DNA from 2 places in the Kitasatospora sp. NPDC001660 genome. Region 1 is predicted to be linked to the other one. Evidence: riboswitches for the same ligand, from Rfam matches in the RefSeq annotation. Region 1 holds a riboswitch; the other holds the start of a gene.
The links. A riboswitch is a leader RNA that binds a small molecule or an ion and turns the genes downstream of it on or off. The one in region 1 is predicted to bind S-adenosylmethionine.
Positions count from the first base shown of each region.

Region 2: it holds a riboswitch for S-adenosylmethionine, as region 1 does, so the genes downstream of both, thrC (threonine synthase) here and ACWCXH_RS06430 (aminotransferase class V-fold PLP-dependent enzyme) in region 1, are expected to answer to the same signal.

Region 1 is NZ_JBSFGU010000004.1:235,925-247,040, reverse strand. Features, by position in the region: gene ACWCXH_RS06470 (Ig-like domain-containing protein) at 1-523, shown strand, start outside; gene ACWCXH_RS06465 (GntR family transcriptional regulator) at 543-914, opposite strand; gene qcrB (cytochrome bc1 complex cytochrome b subunit) at 1,019-2,677, opposite strand; gene qcrA (cytochrome bc1 complex Rieske iron-sulfur subunit) at 2,674-3,726, opposite strand; gene qcrC (cytochrome bc1 complex diheme cytochrome c subunit) at 3,735-4,544, opposite strand; gene ctaE (aa3-type cytochrome oxidase subunit III) at 4,732-5,352, opposite strand; gene ACWCXH_RS06440 (hypothetical protein) at 5,750-6,175, shown strand; gene trpD (anthranilate phosphoribosyltransferase) at 6,315-7,391, shown strand; SAM riboswitch class IV at 7,513-7,630, shown strand; gene ACWCXH_RS06430 (aminotransferase class V-fold PLP-dependent enzyme) at 7,683-9,086, shown strand; gene ACWCXH_RS06425 (Lrp/AsnC family transcriptional regulator) at 9,090-9,371, opposite strand; gene ACWCXH_RS06420 (rhomboid family intramembrane serine protease) at 9,412-10,194, opposite strand; gene ACWCXH_RS06415 (hypothetical protein) at 10,397-10,675, shown strand; gene ACWCXH_RS06410 (NYN domain-containing protein) at 10,813-11,116, shown strand, end outside.
Region 2 is NZ_JBSFGU010000029.1:65,611-76,726, forward strand. Features, by position in the region: gene ACWCXH_RS26955 (hypothetical protein) at 1-693, shown strand, start outside; gene nagA (N-acetylglucosamine-6-phosphate deacetylase) at 789-1,985, opposite strand; gene ACWCXH_RS26965 (ROK family protein) at 2,206-3,171, opposite strand; gene ACWCXH_RS26970 (extracellular solute-binding protein) at 3,648-4,748, shown strand; gene ACWCXH_RS26975 (DUF3263 domain-containing protein) at 4,832-5,059, shown strand; gene otsB (trehalose-phosphatase) at 5,169-6,008, shown strand; gene ACWCXH_RS26985 (alpha,alpha-trehalose-phosphate synthase (UDP-forming)) at 5,995-7,461, opposite strand; gene ACWCXH_RS26990 (glucosyl-3-phosphoglycerate synthase) at 7,501-8,505, opposite strand; SAM riboswitch class I at 8,648-8,781, shown strand; gene thrC (threonine synthase) at 8,799-10,094, shown strand; gene ACWCXH_RS27000 (MoaD/ThiS family protein) at 10,123-10,401, shown strand; gene ACWCXH_RS27005 (cold-shock protein) at 10,945-11,116, shown strand, end outside.

The DNA.
Region 1 (11,116 bases):
CGCCGCCGCCCACGTGCTCACCCTGAAGCGCGACGGCGCGGTGATCCGGACCATCCCGGTGACCACCGGGAAGCCCGGCTTCGACACCCGCAACGGCATCAAGGTGGTGCTCGGCCAGGAACGCTCGGTCCGGATGAGCAGCGAGACGATCGGCATCGCGGCCGGCGGCTCGGATTCCTACGACCTGAACGTCGAGTGGGCCACCCGGGTGACGTGGAGCGGCGAGTACGTCCACGCGGCGCCCTGGTCGGTCAGCTCGCAGGGCTACGAGAACGTCAGCCACGGCTGCACCGGCATGAGCACCGAGAACGCCAAGTGGTTCTACGAGAACACCCGGGTGGGTGACCTGGTGACGGTGGTCAACAGCCGCGGCCACGCGATGGAGCCGTTCGGCAACGGCTTCGGGGACTGGAACGTCTCCTGGGCGGACTGGGTCAAGCACAGCTCCCTCGGGCAGCCCGTCAGCACCATCCTCCCGGACTCCCAGGCCCCCGCGACGGGGATGATCCGCCCGGAGGTCTGAGCGGCCCCCGAGGCCGTCCTCAGCCTTCCTGGAAGGCGAGCCGCAGGGCGGTGTCCACCGCCGCCAGGGCTTCCGCGTGCGACAGCCCGAGCCGGCGCACCCGTTCGGCGTACTCGCCGGCCGCCTCGGCGGCCAGCCGGTGCGCGGTGTCGCCGGTGGCCGCGATCAGCGTGCCGCGCCGGCCGTGCGTCTCCACCACGCCGTCCGCCTCCAGCTCCTTGTACGCGCGCGCGACCGTCCCGGCGGCCAGCCCCAGCTCCTCCGCCAGCGCCCGCACGGTGGGCAGCCGAAGTCCGGTGGGCAGCTCGCCGGACCGGGCGCGCTCGGCGATCTGGGCCCGGATCTGCTCGTACGGGGGAGTGGCGCAGGAGGGGTCGACGGACAACTGCACGGTGGGCTCCTGGAGGTGCGGGGGAGACGGGAAAGCCCGAGGGCCGCCGACCAGAAGAACTCTGGTCAGCGGCCCTCGGGTGTGACGCTGCGGTGCGTACGGGATCAGTGGTGGCCGTGGCCGCTGGTGATCTCGTGGTGCTCCTCGGCGGTGGGCTTGGGGATCTGGCTGCCCTCGCCGTAGAAGCCGCGGGACAGCTTGGCCCGGGTGCGGGTGAAGACGCCGGCCTTGCGGGCCACGCCGTTCTCGTCCGTCTGGGCCGGCAGCTCGACCGGCTGGTTCTGCTCGTGCGCCGTGAGCTTGAACAGGTCCTTCTGCGGCAGCTGGGCGTGCACCTCGATGAACTCACCGTGCGGCAGGCGCTTGATGACGCCGGTCTCGCGGCCGTGCAGCACCTTCTCCTTGTCGCGGCGCTGGAGGCCGAGGCACCAGCGCTTGGTGACGATGAAGGTGAGGACCGGGACCACGAAGAAGCCGGTGCGCACGAAGTAGGTGATCGCGTTGAGCGACAGGTGCAGGTGGGTGGCGAACAGGTCGTTGCCACCACCGATCAGCAGGACCAGGTAGAGGCTGATCCAGGCGGCACCCAGCGCGGTGCGGACCGGAGCGTTGCGCGGGCGGTCCAGGATGTGGTGCTCGCGCTTGTCACCGGTGATCCAGCCCTCGATGAACGGGTACACCGCGATCGCGACCAGCACCAGCGGGAAGATCATCAGCGGGATGAACACGCCCAGGTTCAGGGTGTGGCCCCACAGGCTGATCTCCCAGCCCGGCATGACGCGGATGAGGCCCTCGGAGAAGCCCATGTACCAGTCCGGCTGGGCGTCGGTCGACACCTGGTCGGGGCGGTACGGTCCGTACGCCCAGATCGGGTTGATCGAGGCGATCGCCGAGATGGCGGCGATGATGCCGAACACCAGGAAGAAGAAGCCACCGGCCTTGGCCATGTAGACCGGCATCAGCGGCATGCCGACGACGTTCTTCTCGGTCTTGCCCGGGCCCGCCCACTGGGTGTGCTTGTGGTAGAAGACCAGGATCAGGTGCGCCACCAGCAGGCCGAGCATGATGCCCGGGATCAGCAGCACGTGGATCGTGAAGAACCGCGGGATGATGTCCTGGCCGGGGAACTCGCCCCCGTACAGGAACATCTGGATGTAGGTGCCCACCAGCGGGACGGCGAGGATCGCGCCTTCCATGAAGCGGATACCGGTGCCCGACAGCAGGTCGTCCGGCAGCGAGTAGCCGAAGAAGCCGTCGAACATGCCCAGGATCAGCAGCAGGAAGCCGAAGACCCAGTTGATCTCACGCGGCTTGCGGAACGCGCCGGTGAAGAACACGCGCATCATGTGCACGAGCATGGCGGCCACGAAGACCAGGGCGGCCCAGTGGTGGATCTGACGGATCAGCAGGCCGCCGCGGACCTCGAAGCTGATGTTCATGGTCGACGCGTACGCCTCGGACATCGAGATGCCCTTGAGCGGGACGTACGAGCCGTTGTAGACGACCTCGGCCATCGACGGCTTGAAGAACAGCGTCAGGTACACGCCCGTCAGGATGATGATGACGAACGAGTAGAGGCAGATCTCGCCCAGCATGAAGGACCAGTGGTCCGGGAAGATCTTGCGCAGGTTGGCCTTGGCGAGGGAGTAGATCCCCAGCCGGCCGTCCGTCCAGTCAGCCGCGGCCTCCCACTTGTTGGCGGGGTTGGCGCGTGTGCTGGCGGGCTTGGCGGCACCGGAGGTGGTGCTGCTCGCGCTACTCATCGAGCACGCTCCCAGTAGCTCGGGCCGACGGGCTTCTCGAAGTCGCCGGTGGCGACCAGGTTGCCCTTGTCGTCAGTGGTGATCTTCAGCTGCGGCAGCGGGTGGCCGGCCGGGCCGAAGATGACGCGCGCGCCGTCCGACAGGTCGAAGGTCGACTGGTGGCAGGGGCAGAGCGCGTGGTGGGTCTGCTGCTCGTAGAGGCTGATCGGGCAGCCGACGTGGGTGCAGATCTTCGAGTAGGCGAGGATGCCGTCGAAGCCCAGCTCCTTGGACTTGTCGTCCTTGATGTCGTCCGGCGCGATGCGCACCAGCATCAGGGCGTCCTTGGCGATCCGCTGCTGGAAGTCCTCGTCGTGGGTGGTCAGACCCTCGGGCATGGCGAAGGTCAGCGAGCCGACGACGATGTCCTCGGCCTTCATCGGCTGGTTGGTGCTCATGTTGATGAGCTGCAGCGGCTTGGCCGGGGTCGCCTCCCTCCAGCCGGTCTCCTTCAGCTTCTTCTCGGGCAGCGGGCCGAGGTCGCGCAGCAGGACCACGCCGGAGAGCGGGACCAGCGCCATCGAGCCGATGAGGGTGTTGCGGAGCATCTTCCGACGGCCGAAGCCGGACTCGGCGGCACCCGTCTTGAACTGGTTGATGACGTCCGCGCGGACCTCGTCGTCGGCCTCGATCGGGTGACGCTCGGACGGCATCTCGACGTCCGACATCAGGGTGCGGGCCCAGTGGACCGCGCCCGCGCCGATCAGGAACAGCGCGACGCCCAGGGTCAGGCCGAGCGCGAAGTTCAGCGCGCTGACGTGACCGAGCGGGAAGATGTAGACGATCTTGTCCGGGGCGATGCCCACGTACGAGGCGATGAACCCGATGGTGGCGATCATCGAGATCACGAACATCAGCGAGACCTGGCGCTCCGCGCGCTTGGCGGCCCGCTCGTCGATGTCGGTGCGACGGGGCTCGTGGGCCGGCAGGCCCGGGTCGGCGAACGGGTCGCCGTGGTCGGCCACCTCGCCGGCGGAGCCGTGGTGCTCCGGAAGCTTCTCTTCTGACATGTCGTGGCTCATGACTTCTTGGCCTTGGTGGTGTGGGCGGCGACCCAGATCGCGACCGCGATGAGCGTGCCGAGGCCGAAGATCCAGCCGAACAGGCCCTCGGTCACCGGACCGAGGCTGCCGAGCGTGAGACCGCCGGGGTTGGGCTCATCGGAGGTGGTGTGGCGGACGAAGGCCACGATCTGCTTCTTCTGCTCCTCGGGCATGGTGCTGTCCGGGAACGACGGCATGTTCTGCGGGCCGGTCTGCATGGCCTCGTAGATGTGCTTGGCGTCCACGCCCTCCAGCGACGGGGCGTACTTGCCCTTGGTCAGGGCACCGCCCTGGCCGGCGAAGTTGTGGCACTGGGCGCAGTTCGTGCGGAACAGCTCGCCACCCTTGGAGATGTCGTCGGGGTTGGTCGAGGTGTACTGCTCCTTGGTCGGCGTCACCGGGCCGGGGCCGAGCGAGGACACGAAGGCGGCGAGCTGGTCGATCTCCGCCTGCGAGTAGATGTTCTTCTTGCGAGGCACCTGGGCGCCGGGCTGCTGGGCCGGCATGCGGCCGGTGCCGACCTGGAAGTCGACAGAGGCGGAGCCGACGCCGACCAGGCTCGGGCCGTCGCTGCCGCCCTGGCCGTTCAGGCCGTGGCAGGAGGAACAGCCCACGGCGAAGAGCTTCTTACCCTCGTCGATCGCGAGCGACTGCGCGGCGACGTCGGCCTGCGCCTTGTCGGCGGGCGCGAACACGGCGTACAGCCCCCCGGTTGCCGCCAGGGCGAGAAGTAGGACGACCAGCGCCGCCAATGGGTGGCGCCGTCGTGCGGAGAGCTTTTTCACGGAATAACCCCGGTGTCAGGATCTGGTCGACTGGTGGGTGCACCCGGCTGCCGGTCTGGCCGGCACGAGGCTGCCTGGCTAGGGCTGCGCGCGCGGTCGGTCGGTGGGAGCGTCGGCACCGGCAGAAGCGGCCCTGCGCCGGTGAGGGCGGGGGCCGCAGCCGGTGGCCAGCGACCTGATCAGCTGGTTACTTGATCAGGTAGATGGTCGCGAACAGGCCGATCCACACAACGTCGACGAAGTGCCAGTAGTACGACACCACGATGGCGGCGGTGGCCTGCTCGTGCGTGAAGCGCTTGGCTGCGTACGTCCGTCCCAGGACCAGCAGGAAGGCGATCAGACCACCCGTCACGTGCATGCCGTGGAAGCCGGTGGTCAGGTAGAACACCGTGCCGTACGGGTCGGAGGACAGCGAGAGGCCGTCCTTCTTGACCAGCTCGGTGTACTCGAAGATCTGACCGCCGATGAAGATCGCGCCCATCACGAAGGTGATGACGAACCACGAGCGGAGCTTCTTCACGTCCCCGCGCTCGGCGGCGAACACGCCGAGCTGGCAGGTCAGCGAGGAGAGCACCAGGATCGTGGTGTTGACCGAGGAGAAGGGCACGTTGAGGGCGTGCGCCTTCTCGGTCCAGAACTCCGGCCCCTTGACGGAGCGGAGCGTGAAGTACATCGCGAAGAGGGCCGCGAAGAACATCAACTCGGAACTGAGCCAGACGATCGTTCCGACGCTGACCATGTTCGGCCGGTTGACCGATCCGTGCGCGTGCCCGGTTTCTACTGCTGTTGCTGTCGCCACGACGGACATTATGTCGGTCCCTTATTCCGTCTTCACGCCGGGGGGTCTCCCTCGGAGTGTCCGGTGCGTGCGGTATGCCCGCTTGGGGGGCGGTGGGGTGCCTGGACGGCACCTGAGCAGCGGCGTGTCCCTTTTCTGACGGTTCCTCGGAGGGTCCTTCGACCCCGTTGCCCAGCGTGTCGATGCACGGTCGGCGCAGCGTTCGGAGATAGAGGAGAGGGCGGGCTGTCGGCCGTCCGGGTGGACTGCGCGGGTCCGGGTGACGGGGCGTCCTCCGGGCGGGTGAGCCCCGGGCGCGGCGGCTTGAGAAGGAACGCGCGCGACAGGGGGCTCGGCCGGGGGTGATCGGGAGTAGCATCCGGGTCAGGCGAACGTGGTCCGGATCACACTTGAGGGAGCAGGGTCCATGGCGTACACGACCGATGAGACGCTCACCGTCCTCGTCTACAGCGACGACCGCAACACCCGCGAGCAGGTGCTGACGGCGCTCGGCCGCCGGCCCGCCGAGGATCTGCCGGAACTGTCCTACCTGGAGTGCGCGACCACCCCCGCGGTGCTGCGGGCACTGGAGAAGGGCGGCGTCGACCTCTGCGTCCTGGACGGCGAGGCGGTGCCGGCCGGCGGGCTCGGGCTCGGGCGCCAGCTCAAGGACGAGATCTACGGCTGCCCGCCGGTGCTGGTCCTGATCGGCCGGCCGCAGGACTCCTGGCTGGCCGCCTGGAGCCGGGCCGACGCGGCGATCTCGCACCCGGTGGAGCCGGTCGCGCTGGCCGGGGCGGTGGCCACGCTGCTGCGGGCGCGCCTCGCCAAGCGGGCCCCCGCCACGCGTTGAGCGGCGCCGTCTCAGTACTGGAAGCGGTGCCGTCTCAGTACTAGAGAAGACAGGGCCGGAGGTACCCCGCCGCTCGATAGGCTGACTCCGTCCGTACGGACGTCCCCCGTGGGGGAACCGACAACAGCTGGAGTCAGCCATGGTGAACGTGAACCCTGCGAACGGTGGTACCGACCCCGCGCAGGTGGTCCGCACCTGGCCGGACCTCCTGGCGGCGCTGTTGAAGGGGGAGGACCTCGACCGTTCGGCCACCGCGTGGGCGATGGACCGGATCATGAGCGGCGAGGCGTCCCCCGTCCAGGTGGCCGGATTCATGGTGGCGCTGCGCGCCAAGGGCGAGACGGTCGACGAGATCACCGGTCTGGTGGACGCGATGTACGCGCACGCCGAGCCGCTGGACATCCCCGGCCCGGCGGTGGACATCGTCGGCACCGGCGGCGACCGGGCCAGGACGGTCAACATCTCCACCATGTCCGCGATCGTCGCGGCGGCGGCCGGCGCCAGGGTGGTCAAGCACGGCAACCGGGCGTCGTCCTCGGCCAGCGGGTCGTCGGACGTGCTGGAGAAGCTCGGCATCACCCTGGACCTGTCGGCCCGGCGGGTGGCCGAGGTGGCCGACGAGGTCGGGCTCACCTTCTGTTTCGCGGCGAAGTTCCACCCGTCGATGCGGCACGCGGCCACCGCGCGGCGCGACCTCGGGGTGCCGACCGCGTTCAACATCCTCGGCCCGCTGACCAACCCGGCCAAGGTCACCTCGCACGCCGTCGGCTGCTTCGACACCCGGCTCGCCGGACTGATCGCGGGCGTGCTCGCCCGGCGCGGCTCCAGCGCGCTGGTGTTCCGCGGCGACGACGGCCTGGACGAGCTGACCGTCACCACGACGTCGCGGGTGTGGGTCGTGCGGGACGGGATCGTCACCGAGACCGACTTCGACCCGCGGGACGTCGGCATCGAGCTCGTCGGCATCGAGGCGCTGCGCGGGGCGGACGCCTCGTACAACGCCGAGGTGGCGCGGCGGCTGCTGGCCGGGGAGCGCGGGCCGGTGCGGGACGCCGTCCTGCTGAACACGGCGGCGGCGCTGGTCGCGCTGGACCTGACCGACGCGCCGCTCGCCGAGCAGCTGGCGGCCGGCATCGAGCGGGCCGCGGCGGCCGTCGACTCGGGCGCGGCGCAGGAGCTGCTGCGCCGCTGGTCGGAGGCCACCAGCCGGAGCTGACAAGGCAGTTGGGGCCCGTGGTGGCTGCCCCGCGGAGTGGGCCGCCGCGGGCCCCTTCGGATTGTCCGGATGGTGGATGCCTGTTTGACCACCCGGCGGACGCGACCTAGAGTCTTGGCCAGGTCATGAGTGACAGTGCGAAGCCCCAGCTGGCTGTCCGGCAACCCTCCGTCCGTGGCGGGGTGCCCTGGGTGAGGACCGGGTCTCGCGGCAATCCGTCCGCGTGGCAAGCGCGGACACCCGACGACTGGCACTCCCGGGGTCCCTCGACCCTTGAAGGAGTGCATCCTCATGTCTTCTGTCGCTTCTGTCGCCACTGAACTCTGCGCCCCGCTCGCCGTGCTGGGCCACGACGTCCAGGTGCCGCTCGCCAGCGGGGAGAAGGTCGGCTACGCGGCGCTCGACTACGCGGCCAGCTCCCCGGCGCTCAAGCGGGTGTGGGACGACGTCGCCGCGTACGCCCCCTACTACGGCAGCGTGCACCGTGGCGCCGGGTACCTCTCGCAGCTGTCCACCGACCTGTTCGAGCAGAGCCGCCGGACCGTCGAGGAGTTCCTCGGCCTGCGCGAGGGCGACCAGGTGGTCTTCACCCGGGCCACCACCGACTCGCTCAACCTGCTCGCCGCCGCGTTGCCCGCCGGCACCCGGGTGTTCGCGTTCGAGACCGAGCACCACGCCTCGCTGCTGCCCTGGGCCCACGCCGGGCTGGACGTCACCTACCTGCGCGCGCCGCGCTCGCACGCCGAGGCCGTCGCCGCGCTGGACGCCGCGCTCGCCGCGGCGCCCGAGGGCCCGAAGCTGCTGTGCGTCACCGGCGCCTCGAACGTCACCGGCGAGCTGTGGCCGGTCGCCGAGCTGACCGCGACCGCGCACCGGCACGGCGCCCGGGTGGTGCTGGACGCCGCGCAGCTCGCCCCGCACCACCGGATCTCGGTGGCCGAGCTGGACGTCGACTGGATCGCCTTCTCCGGCCACAAGATCTACGCGCCGTTCGGCGCCGGCGTGCTCGCCGGCCGGGCGGACTGGCTGGACGCCGCCGACCCGTACCTGGCCGGCGGCGGCGCGACCCGGACGGTGGCCCGGGAGAACGACGGCTCGGTGGCCGTCCAGTGGCACACCGGCCCGGCCCGGCACGAGGCCGGCTCGCCGAACGTCATCGGCGCCTACGCCATCGCGTCCGCCTGCCGGGCGCTGGGCGAGGCCGGCTTCGACGCGCTGGAGGCCCGCGAGCAGGCGCTGATCGCCCGGCTCAAGGCCGGGCTGGCGCAGATCCCGCAGGTCAGGGTGTTGAGCCTGTTCGGTGCCGACTCCGCTCGGGTGGGCGTGCTGTCCTTCGTCGTCCAGGGCTGGAACAGCTCGCACTTCTCGGCCGCGCTCTCCGCCGAGTACGGCATCGGGGTGCGCGACGGGCTGTTCTGCGCGCACCCGCTCGTGCGCACGCTCCTCGGCGATGCGTCCGGTGTGGCGCCCGGTCCTGTTTCCGCGTGCGGTGCGCCGGAGCCGTCGCTGCCGGGCGAGCGCAGCCTGAACGCCATCCGGGTCAGCTTCGGCGCCGGGACCCCGGACGAGCACATCGACCGCTTCCTGGCCGCCGTCCGCGAGCTGGTCACGGACGGCGCGGCGTGGAACTACCGCAACGAGGGCGGCCGTTGCGTCGCCACTGTGCAGATCGACCGGGGTCGGCGCGCGGGCTGAAGGCTACTCGTCCAGGCCGAGCGCGAACGCGGCCTCCAGGTCGTGCTGGGAGTAGGTGCGGAAGGCGATCTGGGTCTCGGTGTGGGCGACGCCCGGGACCTTGTTCAGCCGGCCCGGGATGACGTCGGCCAGGTCGTCGTGCCTGCGCACCCGCACCATCGCCACCAGGTCGTAGCCGCCGGTCACCGAGTACACCTCGCTGACCCCCTCAATGGAGGCGATGGCCTCGGCGATCTCCGGGATGCGGTCGACGCTGGTCTTGATCAGGACGATGGCGGTGATCACTGTCGGGCTCCTTCGTGGGGTGGCGCCAGCGTATCGGGCATCAGCCGGGCCGTCTCGGGGGGCGGCCGACCACGGTGCAGGCGTACAGGAAGCCGGCGCAGAAGCCGATCACGTGGACGAGGTAGGCGACCCCGGGCCCGGCCGAGTGCACCGACCACCACTGCAGGGCGAACCAGAGGCCGAGCACCAGCCAGGCCGGGAACCGCAGCGGAAGGAAGAGGAGCAGCGGGACGAGCGTCGTCACCCGGGAGCGCGGGTGGAAGCGCAGGTAGGCGCCCAGGACCGCGGAAATCGCGCCGGAGGCTCCGATCAGGACGCGGGTCGAGTGCGGCGAGTGCGCCTCGGCGAGGGCGAAGCCGTACGTCGCGAGGCTCCCGGCGGCCAGGTAGAAGAGGAGGAAGCGGGCGTGGCCGAGCCGCCGTTCGACGGTGGGGCCGAAGACGTGGAGGAAGAGGAGGTTGCCGGCCAGGTGCAGCCAGCCCGCGTGCACGAAGAGGCCGGTGAGGACGGAGACGGCCGGACGCTTGCCCGGGGTGGGGGCGGCCGGGCAGCCGGGGACCGGGTCCGGGGCCTCGGCGAGCTGTTCGGCCGTCAGCGGGTGACCGGCCAGCAGTTCGGCGGGGACGGCGCCCCAGCGCTGCTCGTACCGCTGCTCGGCGCAGACCTGGGCCTGCCCGGTGCCGTACAGGGGGTTGAGTCCGGCGGCCGGGCCGAGCAGGAAGACCAGCGTGTTGACCGCGATCAGGGCGTAGGTGACCGCCGGGGCGGGCACCGCGGGGCCGCCGTCCCGCGTGTCGGTGTGGCCGGGGGCCGCGAGCGCCATGCGGCCAAGCATCCCTCCGTCGGTCCTTGGCAACACCGCGCTGTACGGCAGGTGGACTAGCGATCTCGATCGCTCGAACCGGTGGCCGTGATGGTTGCCCCAGGCAATAGGCTTGGGGCGGGCATTCCCGCCTCCCGCCGCCGATGCCGGGGCTCCGGGGGGAGCGCCTAGCCCACCCAGGGACCACCCGAGAGGACCCCCGATGACCGTCCCCGCTCCGACCGCCGAGACGCGTTGGCGCTGCACCCTGTGCAGCAACCTCACCCGCTTCGACGTGACCCGCACCGCGCGGGTGACCGAGTTCCTGCACTTCGACCTGGCCGGCGAGTCGAAGGTCGAGGAGACCGAAGTCCTGAGCGAGACGATCGAGTCGGTGCGCTGCCGCTGGTGCAACGCGGTGGACCAGGTCGAGCTGGTCGCCCGCCCCGGGGCGCAGGGCCCGGAGGCGGAGAACGCAGAGGTCGCGGCCGAGCAGGGTTGAGGCCCCGCCGGTGCGGTGGACGGCGCAGGGCGTGGCCGTCCACCGCACGGGACAATACAGACAAGACGCACGGAGCGTGACGACAGGGCCGGCGGCCGCGGGGCCGCGCCCGTTGGACCAGGATCGGAGCCGAGGACGTGGTGGACGCAGCGCGGGAGCCCGCCGGACCGCAGGGGCAGCCCGCTGCGGAGCCGGCCGCCGAGGCGGCGGGGACCGTCGCGGGGGCCGTCGCGTCCGAGCCCGCCGCGGAGCCGGAGGCCGGTCGGCCCGTCGAGAAGCTCCACCGGCCGTTGCCGGAGGGCGTGCGCCGGCGGGTGGTCGGCCTGGCCGCGGACGCGCTCGGCGGGCTGCCGCCGGGTGAGTTGCCGCAGAGCCTCCGTCAGTACGCCAAGTTCACTCCGGCCCGGCGGGCCAAGTACGCGGCCACCGCGATCGCCGCGG
Region 2 (11,116 bases), on a different contig from region 1:
TACGGCGGGGTGCCCACCCAGCAGACACGCTACGCCGAGCACTCCCGCCCGCAGCCGGGGGAGGACCGCCCGAGCAGCAGCGGCCGGAGCAAGGGCGCGGTGATCGGCGCGGTGGCGGTGGTCGCGGCGATCGCGATCGGTGCCGGGATCGCGCTCTCCACGGGGGACCCGGACGACAAGAACGCCAAGTCCGGCCGCCAGACCACCGCTGCGCCACCGCCCACCCCGGGCGCCTCCTCCGGTACTCCTTCGGCGAGCGCCTCGGCCTCGGCCTCCGCGAGCGCCTCCGCCGTGGCCGGCCCGACGACCGTGGACGCGAACCAGTTGCAGGGCCAGAACGCGCCCTCCGCGAACACCGTCAAGGGCGCCAAGTCCGCGGACGGCAGCTACCTGACGCTCCAGCCGGGCGGTTCGGTGAGCTGGACCGGTCAGGTCGCCTCGGCCGGGACGTACAAGCTGACCGTGCACTTCAACAACTCCGGCGGGAACGTGAAGGGTGCGGCGAACGTGAACGGCAAGGACTGGCCGAGCGGGCTGTTGTTCAGCAACTTCGCGAACGGCAAGGACCCGGAGTCCACCTGGTACACGACGTGGATACTCCCGCAGCTCCAGGCCGGGGCGAACACGATCACGATGACCGTGCCGGCGGGTGGGTCGATTCTGATCGACCAGATCACGTTGGAGCCGAACTGACGCTCGGCAGTGCTTGAGAGCGCTTGAGAGCGCTTGGGAGTTCACGAAGCGGCCGCCCGCTCCGGATGTCGGGGAGGGCGGCCGCCGGCGTTCGGTCAGGCGGGCTTCACGGTGGGGAACTTGTCGCCGCCGACGATCCACCGGCCGCGGCGCATGACGGCGACGAGGTCGTAGGTCTGCGAGTCGAGCACGACGAGGTCGGCGTTCTTGCCGGTTTCGAGCGAGCCGACCGAGTCGGCGAGGCCGAGCAGGCGGGCCGGGGTCGCGGAGAGCGACTCGACGGCCTGGCCGAGCGTCAGGCCGTTGACGGTGACCGAGCGCTTGAACGCGACGTCCAGGGTGAGCGTCGAGCCGGCGATCGAACCGCCCTCGACCAGCCGGGCCACGCCGTCCTTGACCTCGACCTGCAGCGGGCCGAGCGGGTAGAGGCCGTCGCCCATGCCGGCCGCGCCCATGGCGTCGGTGATCAGGGCGACGCGGTTGGCGCCCGCGGTGCCGTAGGCGAGGTCGAGGACGGACGGGTGCAGGTGCACGCCGTCGTTGATCAGCTCGACGGTGACCCGCTCGTCCTCCAGCAGCGCCACGACCGGGCCCGGGGCCCGGTGGGCGATCGCGGGCATGGCGTTGAACAGGTGGGTCGCGACGCTCGCGCCCGCGTCGACGGCTTCCAGGGCGGTCGCGTAGTCGGAATCGGTGTGGCCGACGGCCGCGATGACGCCGAGGTCGGCGAGCATGCGGACGGAGTCGAGGCCACCGGGCAGTTCGGGGGCGAGGGTGACCATCTTCGCGTGGCCGCGGGCCGCGTCGACGAGCTTGCGGACGAGCGCCGGGTCGGGGTCGCGGAGCAGGTCGGGGCGGTGGGCGCCGCAGCGGTTGCGGGAGATGAACGGGCCCTCGAAGTGGATGCCGGCGAGCACGCCGTCCTCGACCAGCTCGGACAGGACGGCGGCCTGGCGGGCGACTTCGTCGATCTCGCCGGTGACGGTCGAGGCGATCGTGGTGGTGGTGCCGTGCTCGAGGTGGGTGCGGGCGGCGAGCAGGGCCTCCTCGGCGACGCCGGAGGCGTAGGACGCGCCGCCGCCGCCGTGGACGTGCAGGTCGACGAAGCCGGGGACGACGGTGTGTCCGGTCAGGTCGAGGTCACCCGGCTCGGTCTCGCCGCCACTCGCCCCACTCGTGATGGCGGCGATCCTCGTGCCCTCGACGGCGATCCGGTCGCCCTCGACGACCCCGCCGGGCAGGACCAGCCGGGCGCCGGCCAGTGCGGTACGGTCACGGTCCGCGGCAGTCACGCGGTCACCTCCATCTGTCGGGACGGGAGTCCCGGGTTCTCGAATGCGCTGGGCGCTGTCATGCCGCTGTTGTCGGTGACCTGGCCCCGGGCGGCGGTCAGGGGTCGGCCGCCGTGGGGCCTCGAAGGCCCGGAGGGCCTGGAGGACTTCGGGGGTTTCGGGGGCCTCGGGTACCTCGGGTGCCGAGCATGGGGCCTCGGAGGCCGAGTGGGGAGCCCCCTCATGGGCGAGGGGGGCGGGGCCCGGAGAGCAGGTCCCAGGCGAGGAGACCGGCTCCCAGTGACGCTGCGGTGTCTTTCAGCATTGCCGGTACGACCTTCGGGGGCATCTGGAAGGTGAGGCGCTCGGTGACCGCCGCGCGCAGCGGGGTGAAGAGCGTGTCGCCGGCCTCGGCCAGTCCGCCGCCGACGATCACCGTGGACGGGTCGAGCAGGCTCTGGGCGAGCACGATGCCGTCCGCCAGGGCGTCGACGGCCTCCTGCCAGACCGCGAGCGCCCGGTCGTCCCCGGCGTCCACCGCGGCGGCGCAGGATGCCGCGTCGGCGTCGGGGTCGCCGCCGGCCGCGGCCCAGGCCCGGGAGACGGCGGAGGCCGAGGCCAGCGTCTCCAGGCAGCCGCGGGCGCCGCAGCCGCACCGCGGGCCGCCCGGGCGGACCACGACGTGGCCGATCTCGCCGCCGTAGCCGTGGGCCCCGGCCTCGATGCGGCCGTCGATGCCGATGGCGCCGGCGATGCCGGTGCCCAGTGCGATGAACAGGAAGCGGTCGACGCCCCGGCCGGCGCCGATCCGGCCCTCGGCGAGGCCGCCGGAGCGCACGTCGTGGCCGAGGGCGACGGGGATCGGGGCGGTGCCGGCTCCTGGGGTGAGGCGCGCGAGGCGCTCGCCGAGGAGCTCGCGGAGCGGGAGGTCGCGCCAGCCGAGGTTGGCGGAGTAGACCGCGATGCCGTTCTTCTCGTCGATCGTGCCCGGCACGGCGACGCCGGCCGCGAGCGGGGCGACGCCGAAGCGGGCGCGGCCCTCGGCCGCCAGGTCGGCGGCGAAGTCGAGGATGGCGGCGACGACGGCGTCCGTGCCGTGCTCCCGCCCGGTCGGTCGGCGTGCCTCGAACAGCACGGAGCCGTCCCGGGCGAGCAGCGCGGCCTTCATGCCGGTGCCGCCTACATCGAGTGCGATGACGTGCTTCACGGAGGACAGTTTCCCTTGGGCAGGTCGAAGAGGTCTAGTCCAGTTGTCGGATTGGTCTGGTCCATGCTGGGTGAGCTTTGTCGCAGAAGCGGGTGCGGGGGCTTCGGGGCGGGCGGCCGGAAGGGGGTTGAGTGGCCGTTTCGTTGCACATCGTGCAACGACGTCCGCACTTCGATAACTACTTGCCGGATATGGGGCAGAGGTATGGACCACTGTGGGGTCGCTTTGGCAGTGTTGCGCCTCCCTCCTGCCGGATTCACCCTTCCGGTCGCATTTCTCCCCCTGAAGGCGGTACCCGCGTTGAACAGGCGTGCCCACGTTCCCACCCGTGTGCTCGGCACCGCGCTGGCCGGAGCGCTGGTGCTCACCGCGGTCAGCGCCTGCAGCGGGACGGCGGGCCCGTCACCCTCAAGCTGGTCGCCGCGGACTACGGCGAGAACGCCGACACCAGCTCCAAGCTGTACTGGGACGAGGTCGTGCGCGGCTTCGAGGCGCAGAACCCCGGCATCAAGGTGGACGTCGACGTCGAGAGCTGGACCGACATCGGCAAGAAGGTCGACGACCTGATCGCGGCCGGCAAGTCGCCCGACCTCCTGCAGACCGGCGGCTTCGCCGACCAGGTCGCCGCGGACCGGCTGTACCCGGCGGCGGACGCGCTCTCGCTGGACACCCAGGCCAAGTTCATGGACTCCTTCGCCCACGCCGGGCAGGTGCTCGGCACGCAGTACGGGATTCCCTTCGTCTCCTCCTCCCGGGTGCTCTTCTACAACAAGGCGCTCTTCAGGCAGGCGGGAATCGGCCAGCCGCCGGCCACGTGGAACGAGCTGCGGCAGGACGCCGAGAAGATCAAGGCGAAGGCGCCGGGCGTGACCCCGTACGGGCTCCCGCTGGGGCCCGAGGAGGCGCCGGCCGAGTCCATGCTGTGGACGCTGAGCGGGGGCGGTGCCCTGTCGGACGACGTCGGTAATTACACGATCGACAGTGCCCAGAACCAGGCCACTTTCGGGTGGTTGAAGAGCAACCTGGTGAGCACCGGTCTGACCTATCCCGAGCCCGGCAAGATGAACCGCACCGCGGTCTTCCAGGACTTCGCGGCCGGGAAGGTCGCGATGCTGAACGGGCACCCGACGCTGCTGCGGACGGCCACCGCCGGGAACATCGACTTCGGGACGGCGCCGATCCCCAAGAAGGACGGGACCGGCAAGACCGGCAGCCTCGGCGTCGAGGACTGGATGATGGCGTTCAAGGCCAACGGGCACAAGGTCCAGATCAAGAAGTTCCTGTCCTTCGTGTACCTGCGGGAGAACCAGCTCAAGTTCGACGAGCGGTACAACCTGCTGCCGGTGACCCAGGACGCGTTCAGCCAGATGTCGTCGGACCCGAAGCACACGGACCTCAAGCAGTTCGCGACCGGGCTGACCGGCGCCAGCTTCTACCCGTTCGGCGACCCGGCCTGGGCGGACGTGAGCAACCGGATCAAGGCGGGGATCGGGGAGGCCGTCACCGGGGACCCGAAGCAGGTGCTCACCGGGCTGCAGGACGCCGCCGTGAAGGAGGCGGCCCGGCTTCGCAGGTGAGGCCGGGCCGGGGGCTTCGGGGGGCTCGGTCAGAGGTGTGTCGGGGGTGCGTCCGAGAATGACACTTCGTAGGAGGTGTTCTCGTGGGCGAGTTGAGTGAGCGGGACCGGGCGGTGCTGGAGCTCGAAGGGCGCCAGTGGCGTACGGCGGGGGCCAAGGAACGGGCGATCCGGGAGGAGCTGGGGCTCTCCGGCACGCGGTACTACCAGTTGCTGAACGCTCTGTTGGACCGGCCGGAGGCGTTGGCGCATGCGCCGGTGTTGGTGAATCGGTTGCGGCGTGTGCGGGAGGCGCGGCGCGCGGCGCGCTGACGGGGGTGGGTTGGTGCGGGTGGTGGGGGACTTCTGTCGGGGCGCGGGCGCCTGGCTTCGCCGTGCGCCCGCGCGGTAAGGCGGCTGGGGCTCGGGGTATGGGCACGGCATGGGCTTTGACGAGAAGTGGGTGCCGGTGACCGAGGCCGGGCGGGACGGGGTTCGGGGGATTCTGGCTGCGCCCGGTGATGCGGTGGTTGCGCTGGACTTCGACGGAACGTTGGCGCCGATCGTTGCGGATCCTGATCGGGCGCGGGCGCATCCGGGGGTGGTGGGGGCGCTTCGGGGGGTGGCGCCGTTCGTCCGGGCTGTTGTCGTCGTCACGGGGCGGCCGGCTGCGGTGGCGGTGGAGTACGGGGGGTTCGCGGGGGTGCCGGGGGTCGTGGTGCTCGGGCACTACGGGGTCGAGCGGTGGGAGGGGGGTCGGGTTTCGGCGCCCGAAGTGCATCCGGGGGTTGCCGCGGCGCGGGGCGCTCTGCCCGGGGTTCTGGCTGCCGTGGGGGCGCCCCAGGGGACGTGGGTGGAGGACAAGGGGCGCTCGGTGGCGGTGCACACGCGGCGTACGGGGGCGCCTGAAGAGGCACTGGAGTTGTTGCGTGGACCGGTGGCCGGTCTTGCGGCGGAGCACGGGCTGGTGGTCGAGCCCGGGCGGCTGGTTCTGGAACTGCGGCCTCCGGGGGTGGACAAGGGCGCTGCTCTGACGGGGTTCCTGCGGGAGCGCGGGGCCCGGTCCGTTTTGTACGCGGGCGACGATTTGGGTGATGTCGCGGCCTTCGCGGCCGTCGAGAAGCTGCGGGGGGAGGGGCTCGCGGGCGTGCTCGTGTGCAGCGGCGCGGTGGGGGACGCGCCGGTGCGGGAGCTCGCCGATCGGGCGGACCTGGTGGTGTCCGGGCCCTCGGGTGTGGTGGAGCTGCTGGGGGATCTGGGGGAGGCGATCAGAGCGCGTTGAGCTGGTCCAGGAACCACTGCTGCGGGGGGAGGGCGGTGGCTGCCGCGGCCAGGCGCTTGGTGCGGTCGGCGCGTTCCTCGGCGGACATGACGAGGCCCGTGTGGAGGGCGTCGGCCGTCTCGATGACGTCGAACGGGTTGATGGTGATCGCGTCGTCGGCCAGTTCGGCGTGGGCGCCGGCCTCGCGGGACAGGACCAGCGCGCAGCCGTGGTCGGAGACCACCGGGACCTCCTTGGCCACCAGGTTCATGCCGTCCCGGATGGGGTTCACCAGGGCGACGTCGGCCAGCCGGTAGGCGGCGAGGGAGCGCGGGAAGTCGTCGTCGACGTGCAGGATCAGCGGCCGCCAGGCGGGGGTGGCGAATTCGGTGTTGATGGCGTCCGCGAGCTGTTGCACCCGGGCGGTGTAGTCCCGGTATTCGGCCAGGTCGGTGCGGGACGGGTAGGCGAAGGCGATGTGTACGACGCGGTCGTGCCACTGCGGGTGCGCGCGCAGGAGGTGCCGGTAGGCCTGGAGGCCGCGGACGATGTTCTTGCTCAGTTCGGTGCGGTCGACCCGGACGATCGTGCGGCGGTCGCCGACGGCTTCGCGCAGGGCGGCGAGGCGTTCGTCGACGTCGGGGCGGTGGGCGCGCTCGCGCAGGAAGTCGGCGTCGGCGCCGAGGGCGTGCACGCCGAGGTGGGTGGTGCGGCCGGCGTGGGTGACGGTGAGGGCGTCGTGGTCGACGGTGGCGCCCAGGACGTCCTCGCAGCAGGCGGCGAATGCCCTGGCCCAGCGTTCGGTGAGGAAGCCGGCCCGGTCGGCGCCGAGGATGCCGGCGAGGACGGATCCGGCGACATCGTCCGGGAGTAGCCGGAAGTACTCGGGCGGGGCCCAGGGGGTGTGCGAGAAGTGGCCGATCCGCAGGTCGGGGCGGGTTTTGCGGAGGAGTGCGGGGGTGAGGGAGAGGTGGTAGTCCTGGACGAGGACCGCCGCGTTCGGGGCGGCTTCGGCTGCCAGCGCTTCCGCGAAGGCGGTGTTGTAGGCCCCGTAGGCGGTCCACTCGCTGCGGAAACCGGCGTCGAAGGCGGGGGCGGTGGGGGTCGCGTAGAGCAGGTGGTGGACGAACCAGAGGGTCGAGTTGGCGACGCCGTTGTAGGCGTGGGCGAAGGTCTCGGGGTCTATGTCCAGCATCCGGACGGCCTGTCCGCCGACATCGTGGTCGGCCAGGTCGAGGCGGCCGTTCGGGGCCGCGGCGGCGGCACGGCGGTCGGCGTCGCCGAGGGCGGCGCAGACCCAGACGGCGTGCGGGTCGTCGATCGCGGAGAGGCCGGAGACGAGGCCTCCGCCGCCGCGTTTGAGGGTCAGCGTGCCGTCGTCCGCGGTGCTGAAGGAGACCGGCCCGCGGTTGGACGCCACCAGGACGGGGGCGGTGCCGGTCACACTCGAACGTTCGGTCGTCAGATCGCCCATGGTTGGCATGTTGCCGGGGGTCCGGGGCGGCAAACCCTTTCAGTGGCGGGTGGCGTATTCCGGGACGGTGTGCATCGGGGGGCGTTCCAGGGCCGTCACCGGGTGGGTGTGGGCGGTGAACGCGCGGGTGTCCGGGTCGCGGGTGAACTGGGTGAGCAGGGGGTGGACGAGGTCGGCGGAGGCCTTGAGCCGGTGGGCGCGGTCGAGGCGCTCCAGCGCGGTGCGGTAGATGGTGGCGGCCATCCGGCCGAGCGCCTGGCCGTCCTGGTGGCGGTGGTGGCGGACGCCGACGTCCACCTGGGCCAGGGCGTCGAGGCCGACGAGGTCCAACGCGTCGACCAGTAGGCCGAGTTCGACGCCGTAGCCGGTGGGGAAGGGCAGCCGTTCGAGCAGTGCGCGGCGGGCCGCGTACTCGCCGCCGAGCGGCTGGACGAAACCGGCGAGTTCCGGCCAGTGCAGGTTGAGGAGGGGACGGGCGACGAGTTCGGTCACGCGGCCGCCGCCGGCGGGAACGGTTGCGCCGGTCTCCGTCTCGAAGGGGCGGTCGTACATGGCCTTGACCAGCTGGATGGCCGGTTCGGTGAGCAGCGGGCCGACGGTGCCGGAGACGAAGGCGGGGTCGAACTCGCGCAGGTCGGCGTCGACGAAGCAGACGATGTCGCCGCGGGTGACCAGCAGCGAGCGCCACAGCACCTCGCCCTTGCCGGGGGCGGCGGGCAGCCGGGGCAGGATGGCGTCGCGGTGCACGACCCGGGCGCCGGCCTCGGCGGCGACGGCGGCGGTCGCGTCGGCGGAGCCGGAGTCGACGACGACGAGTTCGTCGACCAGGGGGAGACGCTCCATCAGCTCGCGGCGGATGGTCCGGACGATGTCGCCGACGGTGGCCTCCTCGTCGAGGGCGGGCAGCACGACGCTGACGGTGTGGCCGGTGCGCCGCTTGGCCGCGAGGAGGGTGTCGACCGGCCGGTCGGCCGCGCTCCACGAGCGGCGGCTCAGCCAGGAGGCCGCCTGCGGGAGGAGCGCGGGGATCGGTTCGGCGGGCACGGGACTCTCCTCGGCGGATCGGGTTGGAACGGGCCATCTCGCGTGGCGGACGGTCCCTTTCGGCTTTGGCGCCTTCGGATACAGTCTTCGTACAGCGGTCGGACCTTCGCACGCCGGGGTCGCCGCTGACGACAACTTCACAAGCTCATCCAGAGGGACTGAGGGAACGGCCCGTTGACGTCCCGGCAACCTTCTCGCGCGGCCGGCCACCAGGCCCCGGCGGGACAGGTGCCAATTCCGGCCCGTGGCGCGACCGTGCCACGGGGAAGATGAGGAGAGAGGCCTCCGCCATCATGGCTATCACTGCGACATCCGCATTCGGCGCCGCACCCGTGTCCGTGGATCTCGGCCCCGCCACCGCGCTGTCCTGTCGGGAGTGCGGGACCCGCTTCCCGCTCGGTCCGAGCTTCGCCTGCCTGGAGTGCTTCGGGCCCCTGGAGATCGCGTACGAGTTCGGCGGCGAGGGCGCCGAGGAACTGCGCAAGCGCATCGAGGCGGGGCCCGCGTCGATCTGGCGTTACGCGCCGCTGCTGCCGGTGCCGGCCGATGTCGCGTCGAAGCCCAATCTGAACCCGGGGTGGACCCCGCTGGTCACGGCGGACAACCTGGGGCGGGAGTTGGGCTTCACGGCGAAGTTGCACGTGAAGGACGACTCGGGGAATCCGACGCACTCGTTCAAGGACCGCGTGGTGGCCTGTGCCATCGAGGCCGCGCGGGCCTTCGGCTACACGACGCTGTCCTGCTCGTCGACCGGCAACCTGGCCGGTGCGGTGGGCGCGGCGGCGGCCCGGGCCGGGTTGCGCTCGTGCGTCTTCATCCCGCACGACCTGGAGCAGGGCAAGGTCGTCATGGCCGGGGTGTACGGCGGCGAGCTGGTCGGCATCGAGGGCAACTACGACGACGTGAACCGCTTCTGCTCCGAGCTGATCGGCGACCCGGCCGGCGAGGGCTGGGGCTTCGTCAACGTCAACCTCCGTCCGTACTACGGCGAGGGCTCCAAGACGCTCGCGTACGAGATCTGCGAGCAGCTCGGCTGGCGGCTGCCGGAGCAGATCGTCATCCCGATCGCCTCGGGCTCGCAGCTCACGAAGATCGACAAGGGGCTGCAGGAGCTGATCGGGCTCGGGCTGGTCGAGGACCGGCCGTACAGGATCTTCGGCGCCCAGGCCGAGGGCTGCTCGCCGGTCTCGGCGGCGTTCAAGGCGGGGCGGGACGTGATCAAGCCGGTGAAGCCGGACACCATCGCCAAGTCGCTGGCGATCGGCAACCCGGCGGACGGCCCGTACGTGCTGGACATCGCGCGGCGCACGGGCGGTGCGGTCGAGGACGTCACCGACGCCGAGGTGGTGGCCGCGATCCGGCTGCTGGCCCGCACCGAGGGCATCTTCGCCGAGACCGCGGGCGGGGTGACCGTCGGCGTGTTGAAGAAGCTGGTCGAGACCGGGCAGCTGGATCCGGCCAAGGAGACCGTCGCGATCAACACCGGCGACGGCCTCAAGACCCTGGACGCCGTCGCCGATGCCGGGATGACCGCGGTCATCCGCCCGACGCTGGAGTCCTTCCGCAGCGCCGGTCTCGCGTCCGCCTGACCCCCCCACCCAGTAGGAGAGCCACGCCATGAGCGCCACCGTCCGCATCCCCACCATCCTGCGCACCTACACCGGCGGAGCCGCCGAGGTGACCGCCGACGGCGGCACCCTGGGCGACGTCATCGCCGACCTGGAGAAGAGCCACGTGGGCATCTCGGCCCGCATCCTGGACGACACCGGCAAGCTGCGCCGCTTCGTCAACGTCTACGTGAACGACGACGACGTGCGCTTCGCGGAGGGCCTGGCGACCGAGATCAAGGACGGCGCCAGCGTCTCGATCATTCCGGCGGTGGCCGGCGGCTGCTGAGCCGCGCCCCGCTCCGACCGGCCGTCCGTGCGTACGGAATTCCGCATTCCGTACGCGCGGACGGCCGCTCGTATTTCGGCGGGAATATTTCCCGGTCGAGTGGGAGTAGAGTGTCGGTCGGCCGGGAACAGGGCTCCCCCTCGCCCTCCCCGCGAGAGCCGCCGCCCCGCCGTCCGCCGCCCCGACCGGCCGGGTCCGGGTCCCGGGAAACATGTCAGGCGGATGTCAGAATTCTCCAGGGGATTTGGGTAATTCGTCCGCTATGTCCGGCGTGAAATGCCGAGTTCCTTCCGGTTCGGCCCGTCCTGTCCCTTGGCGCGGCCCTGGAATTCACCGTGGAGGGCCCTGTTGCAGAGGGCGTCGATCCGGATACATTCAGCCGCGGTCGACGCAATCACCCGCTCACCGGATGCCGTTCGGGGTGGTGGATTGCGGCGTGCACGGCCGCGCCCAGGGGGGGTTCCCCGGGCCGGCCTTCAAACCAACCCGGGCCCGCGACCTGCGGGACCGTGAAGGGCCAGCACAGCACTAGGGGAGTTCGGAATGGCTCAGGGCACCGTCAAGTGGTTCAACGCGGAGAAGGGCTACGGCTTCATCGCGGTCGACGGTGGTGCGGACGTCTTCGTCCACTACAGCGCGATCCAGATGGACGGCTACCGCACCCTCGAGGAGGGCCAGCGGGTCGAGTTCGAGATCTCCCAGGGACAGAAGGGCC